2 regions of the Rhodococcus sp. NPDC059969 genome follow, and region 2 is predicted to be linked to the other one. Evidence: riboswitches for the same ligand, from Rfam matches in the RefSeq annotation. Region 2 holds a riboswitch; the other holds the start of a gene.

Evidence for each region. Region 2 has a riboswitch for cyclic di-AMP ahead of ACFWAD_RS09735 (transglycosylase family protein). Riboswitches for the same ligand answer to the same signal wherever they lie in the genome.
Region 1: another riboswitch for cyclic di-AMP. It lies ahead of ACFWAD_RS20440 (C40 family peptidase); the one in region 2 lies ahead of ACFWAD_RS09735 (transglycosylase family protein).

What each region holds. Positions count from the first base shown of each region.
Region 1 is NZ_JBHWUF010000007.1:241,510-247,096, reverse strand. It holds gene ACFWAD_RS20445 (C40 family peptidase) at 1-971, opposite strand, end outside; gene ACFWAD_RS20440 (C40 family peptidase) at 1,297-1,854, opposite strand; cyclic di-AMP (ydaO/yuaA leader) riboswitch at 1,869-2,047, opposite strand; gene ACFWAD_RS20435 (DEDD exonuclease domain-containing protein) at 2,647-4,329, shown strand; gene ACFWAD_RS20430 (Lrp/AsnC family transcriptional regulator) at 4,408-4,683, shown strand; gene trpD (anthranilate phosphoribosyltransferase) at 4,727-5,587, opposite strand, start outside.
Region 2 is NZ_JBHWUF010000002.1:171,330-176,916, forward strand. It holds gene ACFWAD_RS09720 (hypothetical protein) at 37-162, opposite strand; gene ACFWAD_RS09725 (helicase-associated domain-containing protein) at 250-2,574, opposite strand; gene ACFWAD_RS09730 (hypothetical protein) at 2,635-2,823, shown strand; gene ACFWAD_RS09735 (transglycosylase family protein) at 2,907-3,470, opposite strand; cyclic di-AMP (ydaO/yuaA leader) riboswitch at 3,479-3,699, opposite strand; gene ACFWAD_RS09740 (YncE family protein) at 4,083-5,477, shown strand; gene ACFWAD_RS09745 (YccF domain-containing protein) at 5,571-5,587, opposite strand, start outside.

The DNA of each region.
Region 1 (5,587 bases), on a different contig from region 2:
ATGTTTCCGTCGCCGGCGTAGATACCGACATGCGAGTTGTCGCTGTAGAAAGTCACGACGTCACCGGGCTGTAGTTGGTCCCTCGAGACCGGAACACCGCCCTGCGCCTGCGCTTGGCTCGAACGGGGCAGAGACTTCCCGATCTGCTTGTAGGCCCAGACCACCAGACCTGAGCAGTCGAACTCGTTCGGGCCGGTTGCGCCCCAGACGTACGGATCACCGATACGGGTCAGGCCTGCCTGGAGCGCCGCGGCGCCGGAACCTGGCGTCAAGTTAGCTAGAATTTTGCTGAGATCGACGTCCGGCGGGAATGGCGTACCGCTCAGTTGGTTACGCTCGGCATCGGTGAGGTTCTGGAATGCCTTGGTCACATCGGCGATCTGCGTCTGCAGTTCACTCTGCTTGCGCTGCAAGTCGTCACTGAGTGCACGGGCTTGATCGGCGGCGGTTCGAGCCTCTTCGGCCGATCGCTTCGACGCTTCCGAGGCAGCACGCGCATCGGCAGTAGCTTGGTTGAACTGGGAGACCTGCACTGCGGCGTCGTTGGAGATCACGTCGAGCGCGGACATCTGGTCGAGCAACTGCTGCGGCGAATCGCTCACCATCAAAGCGAAGAGGCGATTGGTCCGCGCACCCTGGTAATTCGCTGTGGCAATGCGGTTTACCGCCGGAGCGAACTCCGCGACGCGTGCCGAAGCCGCGTCGAGAAGGCCTTGATCGGCTGCCGATCGCGCGTCCGCATCGTTCGCGACGCCCAGCTTCGCGTCGAGATCGATCTGCGCGTTGTGCAGCGCTTCGTTGGTCTGCTCGGATACCCGGGAGAGCTCACCCAGCTTGTCGAGTGCCTCGGTCGGATTGGTGATGACGGGATCGGCACCGGCCTGCATCGAAGGCCCTGCGACGAGTCCGAACGCCAGCACTCCCACTGTCAATGCGGCGCGTACTCGACTGTTGTTTTTCGATGAAACCACGGAATGCAACTCTCCGTCTCGATGAAGCGACGTCGACCGGGACCGGTCGACGATCTGTTAGCTGGCTGTCAACTATCCACAGTACCTGTCTCGGCCGCGAAATGTCTCGGTAAGGTTACGGAACGGCATACGTTTGTGTCTACTCGCCGGTAGGCGTGTCGGGGTGAAGTACCGGCGGATTGTCGAGAAACCAAAAATGTGGGCCTCGAATCAGAAGATTCGAGGCCCACATTCGAAGATCCGGAGCTCCCCCGAGCTCCGCCGCCTTGCAGCGGCGGATCGTTCCGACTGCCTACCGGAGACAGCCGTCGAGCGTGATCAGAAATCAGTAACGGCGAGCACCGTCGTACGGCATCGAGGACACCGGTGCGAGCTTCACGGGCTGACCAGCGGTCGACGCGTGGATGACATTGCCGTTGCCGGCGTAGATGCCCGAGTGCGATCCGCCGTAGAAGGAGATCACGTCGCCGACCTGGAGATCGGACTGTGCAACGGCAACGCCGGCTGCAGCCTGGTCGTAGCTCGTGCGAGGCAGGTTCAGGCCGGCCTGCTTGTATGCCCACTGGACCAGACCGGAGCAGTCGAATGCGTCCGGGCCCGATGCGCCGTACACGTACGGGGAGCCCAGCTTGCTCTCTGCGGCGCGAACTGCCTGCTCACCAACACTGGAGATGGGAGCGGCCGGTGCGGCCGGTGCGATGTCGGTGATGCCCGGGATGACCGGCAACTGAGGAATAGAAACGCCCGGAACCTCGAAGGTGCCGACGCCGGGGATCGTGATGGGGTCTGCCGAGGCAGGTGCAGCGGTTGCAGCAAATGCACCGACTGCGAGCGCGCCGGCTACTGCCAACTGCGCTGAACGCTTGAAACTCTGTGACGCCACTTAAGGGGTGCTCCATTTCTTCCATTCATCCGCCGACCGAGTTAGCTGACGGGTTCGGGCTGGGAAGATCAGCCCTACCCGCGTGGTCTGCAGCGATCGTGCGTGCTGCACCCCAGGCGGGATTCACCCCAGTGGAAACTTGGGTTCCCGGTTCGGGTTCCTCGCGGAGATCCCGATTAGGCGGTTCCTGACGATGCCGGTCCTGTTTGGTCCGGCAAGACTTCGTTAGGTCTCAGGAAGGTTACGAAATGATCGCGACGATGTCGACCGCTTCGTGACAATCGCGCCTGATTCGCCGGAAATCGTGCTGCCGCGCCCGCGATACTCCCAACGGGTCACGAAGAGATAACAACAGGTCTGTTCGGCGAGGCTCACCTGGCCCGCAAACCTGCGCTTGGTACCCACTGGCAAGGGTCACCAAACCCGACAATCCGATCTTCCATGCAGTTCAACGCCGATTACTTGAAACTAGAACCTGTTTCGATCAATCCAGCATTTTCGGCGGCTGATCGTCGTAGCAACAACCTCACGAATCGCCCTACCGGCAAGTAGGTGCGAGGCCGCATTCGCGAGTTCCCACCGCAAGTGTGATCCTCGTCTCTCATACTTTTGTCGGGGGTCAATCCGCTGCTTTCCCAATGGAAGTCGGAGTGAGCCGGATTCCGCGTCAGCACTCGCCAATTCCTGTCGGGGGGTCCTTCTACTGTCTGCGATGTGAGTCCCGCCTCGGCCCGAGAATTTCCGTCTCCGCCCCCGTTCTCCGACGGGGAGAAATTCGACGTCGGGCGGCAACTGAGCTTCGACGAGTTGGACACACCGCTGAGCGAGACAACGTTTGTCGTCGTCGACCTCGAGACCACAGGTGGAAGCGCCGACCAGGACTCCATCACCGAGATCGGCGCCGTCAAGATCCGGGGCGGCGAGGTCCTCGGTGAAATGGCCACACTCGTCGACCCCGGCCGGTCGATTCCGCCGTACATCGTCGAGCTGACCGGAATCACCACGGCCATGCTGATCGGCGCACCGCCGATCGAGCGTGTCCTGCCTGCATTTCTCGAGTTCGCCGAGGGCGCGGTGCTGGTGGCACACAACGCGCCGTTCGACATCGGCTTCCTCAAAGCAGCGGCGTCACGCAGCGCACGCCCGTGGCCGGCATTCCGTGTCCTGTGCACCGTCAAACTCGCCCGACGGGTACTCACACGCGACGAAGCACCTTCGGTGAAGCTCTCCGCACTCGCCCATCTCTTCCAAGTGACCACCCAGCCGACGCACCGGGCTCTCGACGACGCGCGTGCGACCGTCGACGTCCTCCACGGACTGATCGACAGGGTCGGGAACCAGGGCGTCCACAGTTACAGCGAACTCATCGACTACCTGCCCAATATTTCCTCGCATCAACGGGCCAAACGGTCCTTTGCCGCCGACCTGCCGAGAAGCCCCGGCGTCTACCTTTTCCGAGGTCCTTCGGACGAAGCCCTCTATATAGGAACTGCTACCGATCTACGACGCCGCGTCCGCAACTACTTCACCGGTTCGGAGACGCGCGGCCGTATGAAGGAAATGGTCGCGCTGGCCACTCGCGTCGACCACGTCCAGTGCGCGCATGCTTTGGAAGCCGGGGTCCGCGAACTGCGCCTGCTGAGCGCGCATGCGCCGCCGTACAACCGCCGCTCCAAGTTTCCCAAGCGCGGTTGGTGGATCACCATCACGGACGAGGCATTCCCGAGATTGTCCGTGGTTCGCACGCCGACGGCCGATTCCATCGGCCCGTTCACCTCTCGCGCCGATGCAGTAGACGTCGCCGAAACGGTCGCAGAGTTCAGTCGTCTACGCACCTGCACCAAGCGACTGGGGCGCGGCGCCGTCCACGGCCCTGACTGCCCCGCTCGCGAATTGGGAGCGTGTCCGGCCTCCTGGGCCCCGGAAATCACTGCAGAGGACTACGCGGCGGCCCCTGAGGCTGTGCGTGGTTTCTTCCGGGGGACCAACGACGCTCCTCTACAACAGATGCAGGCGCGGATAGACGAACTGTCCACACACGCGTTGTTCGAGAATGCTGCTCGTCTACGTGACCGAACCGTCGCAGTCGCTACCGCAGTGCGGCGCACACAGCGGCTCGCCGCAGTCGCGGCGATCGAACAACTCGTTCTCGCCCGCCCCACGGGGGACGGCGGCTGGGAGCTGTCCGTGATCCGCTCCGGACGGCTCGCCTCCGCGGGACTCGCCGGGCGCGGAACACACCCGATGCCCGTCGTCGACGCCATCACAGCGGCGGCCGAAACCGTGTTGCCGGACGACGCCCCGTTTCGCGGCGCCTCGCCCGAAGAACTGGGACTGATCGCCAGGTGGCTCGGATCGGACGGTGTCCGAATCGTGTCGGCGACATCCGGCTACGTCGAACCGGTGGGCGGCGCCGGCAAGTGGGAAGCCTGGTGCCGACTCGCGCGAGCCGGTACCGAATCCGAACATCGATGACGTAACGGCGGGGCGGCACCCCTAAGCTCGATCGAAACCACCGGGTCATCACAACCCGCCGGGAAATCGAGGAGAGAAATGATCAACGCCATCGTCATGATTCACGCCGAGTCCGCCCGGATCCCGGAAACCGCTCAGGCCGTCGCCGACCTGTCCGGAGTGACCGAGGTCTACTCGTGCGCAGGTGACGTCGACTTGATCGCCATCGTGAAAGTACGTGACCACGCCCAGATCGCCGACGTGGTCACCGGAGGAATCAACAAGGTGCCCGGTGTTCTCCGAACCGCCACACACATTGCATTCCAGTCGTTCTCCAGCGCTGACGTCGAAGCCGGTTTCTCGCTGGGCGAGTAGCCCGTCGACCGAGCCTGATCGACGCCTCTTCGACTGACGTCGATCAGGCTTGGTCGGCCAGATCAGCGGTGAGTGCCGCCCACTTGTGAAGCAGTTCAGCGCCCGCGCCGCTGTCGATCGCGGCAGCGGCGGCGTTCATCCCGGCAGAGATCGCACCCTCGAGGTCATCGCCGACACCGTTGAATGCCGCGATGGCTGCTCCCGCGTTCAGCAAGACCGCGTCCCGGACGGGGCCCTTCTGCCCGGAGAGCAGCGTTCGCGCGACCGTGGCGTTGACTTCGGCGTCTCCTCCGCGCAACTCCTCGAGAGGAACGCGATCGATTCCGAGATCACGCGGATCCAACGTGACGGTTCGCACACTTCCGCCGCCAACGATATGGACCGTCGAAGTCGTGGAGGTGGTCAGCTCGTCGAGTCCGTCGTCTCCGCGCACTACCAACGCCGAATTACCGCGCTGCGCAAGCACTCCCGCGACAACCGAGATCAGCTTCGGAAATGCGCACCCGATCAGGCCGGCGCGCGGGCGAGCCGGATTGGTCAGTGGACCGAGCACGTTGAACGCCGTCGGGATGCCGATTTCCTTGCGAGGCACCGCTGCAAAGCGCAGTGCGGGATGAAAGACCGGCGCGAAGCAGAAGCCGATGCCGACCTCCTCGACACACCTCGCCACCTGCTCCGGCCCGAGGTTGATGCGAACGCCGAGTGCCTCGAGCACGTCGGCTCCACCGCTCTTGGACGACGCAGCGCGGTTGCCGTGCTTGACAACTCGCACACCGGACGCGGCAACCACGATCGAGGCCATCGTCGAGATGTTGACGGTGTTGGAGCGGTCACCGCCCGTACCGACAATGTCGACGACGTCGGAATCGACCGGCACACGCCGGGAGTGTTCGAGCATCGCGGC
Region 2 (5,587 bases):
CTTCGCAGTCAGCTCGTCTTTCTCTGAACTGTGCTGTCAGCTCCGCTTTCTCTTACGAATGAACTCCGAAGACTCCGCAGTTTTCGCCCGCTTTTCCGCGCGGCGTTCTTTGATCGACTGAGCGGGTTTCTTCATGTTTTTACCCGGTGCCTTGTCAGCCATTGTCGCTCCTCATTTTTCGAAGTGGCAATCACAAACTGACCTCGACCATACTTCATTTACAGAAAAAAGCCAGTTGCTTCTTTTCTGCTACTTTTTTCCGGAGTCGACGGGGCTGACGGAAGTAATGCGGTGCAACGTGAAACGGCGTACCGCACCACTTGCCGGGTCGAACGCGTCCAGCTGTCCGCCGCCCACGCTGACGGGGTCGACGATGCGATGGGTCGCCACCCCCTGGGCGTCGACGTACCCGATGTTGACGCTGGAATTGTCTCGTGCCGCCGTGGCCAGCAAGGCGATGGTGGCTGCGTTGTTCTCGCGCGAACCGTCCGTTCGAACGCCGCCACGGCCGGGGGCGGAAGCGCGGTCGCCCGCCCGCATCGTGCGTACCAACGACGCCAACTGATCCGCCGACGGGCTCGCAGGCATTCTCGACGCCGGTCGGCTGCGACGGTTCGGTACGCGAGCCCCGCGTGGGCGAAGATCGACCAGCGTTCCCGAGGAGTCTTCACCGGCCGGCGCAAATCCGGCTGCGCGCAATTCGGCCAGGACCTCGCGTAGCGGGGCTTGGGAGATCGCGACCGTGGGAGCCAATGCGCGCAATGCCAGGGACTCGGCCACCGCCGATGCGAGTACCTCCGCCAACAGTGATGCGTCCTCGCACCGGATGAACGACGCTGCAACCCCGGCACGCAGTCGTCCGTGTCGGCGGGCAACGTCGTCAATCAGATACGAAAGCGATTGGGGGACAGGTGTCTTCGATTTCGAGGCGAACATGGCATGCAGTTCGGTAGCCGTCAGACCGGCGTCGAGAGCACGCCGCACACTGTCTTCGCTGATGCGGTACATGGACGCCGATCCTGCGGACTCGATGTCCGCGACCAGGCTCACCTGCTCGAGCAGGTCCGGTACGAGCGGGCCGGGCGCAACCAATGTCAGATCTGCCTGGACCAGGATGAAGTCGATGGGCTCGGGTAGCGCGGACTGCATTTCGGCTTCGGCGTCCCCGCCGTGCAGCAATGCTCGTCCCGGTGACGACAAAGCGCCGCGGGCTACCAGTCCGAGCGCGGCGGCCTCGTCCAGAGTTCGCTCGATCGCGAAGGTCCGTAGGCGCCCGCTCCACCGCGGACGTCGCCACGCCAGCAGCCGACTGACCTCGACGGCCGACGCAGTCTGACCACTGTCGAGTTCGGAGAGCAACCCCAGAATGGCCTGACGATCTCGCGGAGCGGCCGGTGCCCGGCCCTCCTCGGACAGTGCCGCGATCGGCTTGTCGGTGGAATCCCGCAGCCCGATCATCCACGGAACGCGCGGTACGTCCACCCAGGCGGACGCCAGGACCTCCCACCGTCGCGCTGTGGACGCGTTCAGCCAGCCGTCGACGGCGAGTGTAGGCGTCCAGTATTCGTCAGCGTTGTCCGAGATCGGCGCCGGGTCGGGCGTTCCGCTCGCGATGAGTCCGGCTGCCGAGAGCAATTCGACAAGCAGGCTCACTCGCGCTTCGTCGAGATCGGCAGTCTTGGCCACGCGTCGTAGTTCTCGAACGCCGAGTCCACCGGCTCGCAGGGCGGGGGCCGGTGCTGCTCCCAGAACTGCGATCACGTTCTCGCATTGGCGTACCAACTCGAGCGCTTCGCCGGCTGCTGCGGCGTTCACGTCCGCCGGTTTGAGTTTGTCGCCCCCGATGACCGGTGCGGTCAGTGTCGTCGGATCGAAAACCGGCTCGCCGCGGATGACCTGACGAACCGTCGCCGGAAGTTCGACTGTCTGCTCGTCGAGCCACCGCAGCAGGCCGGCTGCCAGCAATCGCTGAACCGGGCGCTCGGGCGGCGTTCCCGGGGCAGCGTCGCGGGTACGGCCGATCGGGCTGGAGTTGGCGAGAGTCTCGAGGAGATCCCGTTCCCGGGTGTCCAGAGCGTCGAGGGCCGCCGAGATCTCGGTCTCGGACATCGCCTCGGCAGGTTCGAGGGCACGCCCCACACGCCAGGGAATCATCCCGATGACTGCCGGGACGACGCTGATGGGATCGACACCCCAGATGAGGGCGGACTCGCGCATCTTCGACAGTGACTTGTCGACGGCCTTCTTGGTGACCTTGCCCTTGCCGGTCAGGGCGCGTTCGGCGATTGCACTGTTGAGCTCCGCCCGCGTCATCGGAGTTTCCTCGGCGCCGGCCAGCGCCAACAATTCGAGAAGACCGAAATCGAGGGTGTCGAGTTCGTCTGCGGCTCGGCTGACCGACGCGCGTTGCTGTGCCCGACCGCTGAGAACCACCATCGTGCTCGGCGGCGGTACGGCCAGATCGGGGCGCAGACGCAGCAACTCCGTCAACTCGGCGTCACTGCGCGCCGAGAGCCAATCGGTCAGACTTTCGGCTGCGGAACTGCCCGCCGGGGTGCCACGTGTTTCGGTCATCAGGTATCAGATTAGAGACCTGGTCTGTACGGCGTAACGGCGTCCTGTCAAAATGACTTCGTGGCCAACAATTCGAAGCAACACTATGTAGATCCAGGATGGCCGGAAACTGCAGACGGAGATCACGCAGTGACCGAATTGTCATCGACCCGCGCAGGTGGACTTTCACCCTTCGGCGAGGACACCACCTTTCCGGTTCCGGTGGAGTCACTTCCTTACGTACACCCGCACACCGTCATCAACCGATAACAACTCGACACGAAGAAGGCCCGCACCGAATCGGTGCGGGCCTTCTTGATGTTCGAGCGTCCGAGCGGACAGTCTTGCCGGTGTTACTTGAGGAACGACTTCGCGGTGTCGGCGACTGCGAGGATCTGCGGGTCGACCGGGATGCCGTTGGCCTCGGCGAAAGCGATTGCCTGATCGATGGCGTCGGCAACCGGGTGTGCAACGGTCTGAGCGACCTGCTGTGCCGGAGCCGGAGCTGCCTGAGGAGCCGTGGTGGCCGGAGCGGAACGCTCGGTGGCGCCGCTGCTCAGTCCGAGGCTGGAGGAGCAGGACGGCCATGCGCCCCAACCCTGGTTTGCGAGAACACGCTCGGCAACAACGATCTGCTGCTCGCGAGAGGCCTGGTTTGCGGTGGCTGCGTACTGTCCGCCGCCGTGTGCGTTCCACGTGCTGGGGGAGAACTGCAATCCGCCCTGGTAACCGTTGCCGGTGTTGATGGCCCAGTTTCCGCCGGCCTCACACTGGGCGAGACGATCCCAGTCGGAGTCGGGGGCAGCGTTTGCGGTTCCGGTGGCTGCAATTCCTGCTACGCCCATGATGGCGCCGGTGACGGCGACCTTGGCGACAGTGCGGCCGGTGGTGGTGGGCTTGCGATGGCGTCCGCTCATGATGGTCGAAATCCTCTCCACACGCGCCTGCGAGGTCAGCTGTCGGGTTCGGGCTGAGAGGTCGCCCGGCCTCGCCTTTCCTGGCTGGAAAGGGTCTGGCTTCACCCCAAGATCCGGTCTTGCGACCGAACCGGTGTCCACTGGAGAACTTTTCTGTTCTCACAGAGGACTTTGGGTCCCCCGTCCTCGTCCCTGGAATGCTCTGTCGGAAGTCCGGTACCCGCGGGACAAGGCTTGGCGCGGCGGGCCGGAGGTGGCCGAGTTTCCCGGCCGAAAACGACGGTAACGGCTCGAGTCTCTCGTGTCACCATTTGATAACGCGGCGTGGCGAAAGACGTACAACGCGTCACACAAAGCGCAGGAGACTCTTCCCAGGTAGGTAGGGGTGCCTGAGTGAATGTCCGGTTGTGTCCGTTCCGTTATCCATCCGTAATGTGAGCAAGGTCACACGTTATGTGGAAATAGGAATCCGGGCGATTGAGAGGTGTGTCGATCCAGGCCGGTGGTGTGGCCCGTGTCTCAACATCCGAATAGAAACTTAGGTTAGGTTTGCCTGACTTGTCTTGAATGGGCAGGGTTCGCAGAGTCTTCCAAAGAAGTAGGGCACCCCTCATGAAACTGCAATACCGTCGGCGCGCGGTCACCGCGTCACTCGCCGTCGCCGCTGCTGCTGTCGGCCTGGCCGTCACTGCTCCCGCTGCACACGCCTCACCCGAGGATCCGACACACGGTGTTGTCGGAAGCTATTCCGCAACCCAGCCCGGCGACATCGTCGTCGACTCGGCAACCCACCGCGGATACATCACGCAGTACGGCGGACCGACCAGTTCGTTGTCCGTCGTCGACACGAACACGGGCAAGTCCGTCGGCAGCATCGACGGTGTCGTCGGTTACCCGTCGGCACTTGCCGTGGATTCGGACCTCGGACGCGCATACGTGTCCTCCTCCTACGGCGGCGCGATCTCGATTGTCGACACCAAGACCGGCAAGGTCGAAAAGACGGTCACGCTGAGCGAGAAGAACCCCGACGGCTCGCGGCCGCAGATCAACGATGTCGTCGTCGACCCCACAACACACCGCGCGTACTTCTCGGACTACAAGTCCGGCAACATCCGAGTCGTCGATCCCAACGCCGCCGACGCCGTGTCGAGCATTCTGGTCGACAAGTCGGCAACGCCGACCAAGCTCGCCTTCGACAGTGTCCGCGGTTTCCTCTACATCGCGGACACCAACTTCTTCGACGAGAATTACGGCCGCACGCTGTGGCAGGCGGACGTACGCAAGGGCGGAGCACTCAAGTCGATCGTGCGTGCCGACAACCTCTACCCCGTCGACGTCGATGTCGACACGAACACCGGCAACATCTACATGACCGACACCCGGGCAACCAACCTGTGGGCGATCACCCCGGGCGGCGCGGTTCTGTCGAAGACCACGCTGTCTCCGACCGCGATTCCCAACGGCGTGATCGTCGACTCTGCGGCAGGCATTGCATATGTCGCGGACGTCATGAACGGACACTTGTGGTCGGTCGATCTGACGACGCGCGCCACCACCGCTCTGGCCGATACCAAGGTTCCGGCACTGGAGAAGGTCAAAAACCTTGCGCTCGACACCTCGACCGGCGCCATCGCGTCGACGACCAACGGGGGCAAGGTGACCGTAGTTGCTGCGTACCCGCTGCCCGCGACCGTCGAATTGCCTGCCGCTCAGGTAGGTAAGGCGTATTCGCAGAAGCTCACTGCCGCCGATGCGCGCGCAACCTTTGCACTCACCAACGGCACTCTGCCCGGCGGACTGTCCCTCGCACCGGACGGCACCATCTCGGGAACCCCCACGGCTGTCGGCAGCGTCACCGTCGAGATCACTGCGAAGAGCGTGCTTTCGCGTGCTTCGAGCGTGACCGTCGTTGTCTCCGAGGGCCCGGTCGGCCCCGTTGATCCGGGCACGGGCACGGGTACCGGTTCGCTCGGTAACCTCCCCGGACTCGGTAGCCTCGGCCGCTGATCCGACCTGATAGAAGAACCCGACCACAGCACCTGCCGTGGTCGGGTTCTTCGGTTTGAGAGGCCGATTACGAGCAATTGACGCGATCGACGGCTATGCGTAATTGACGC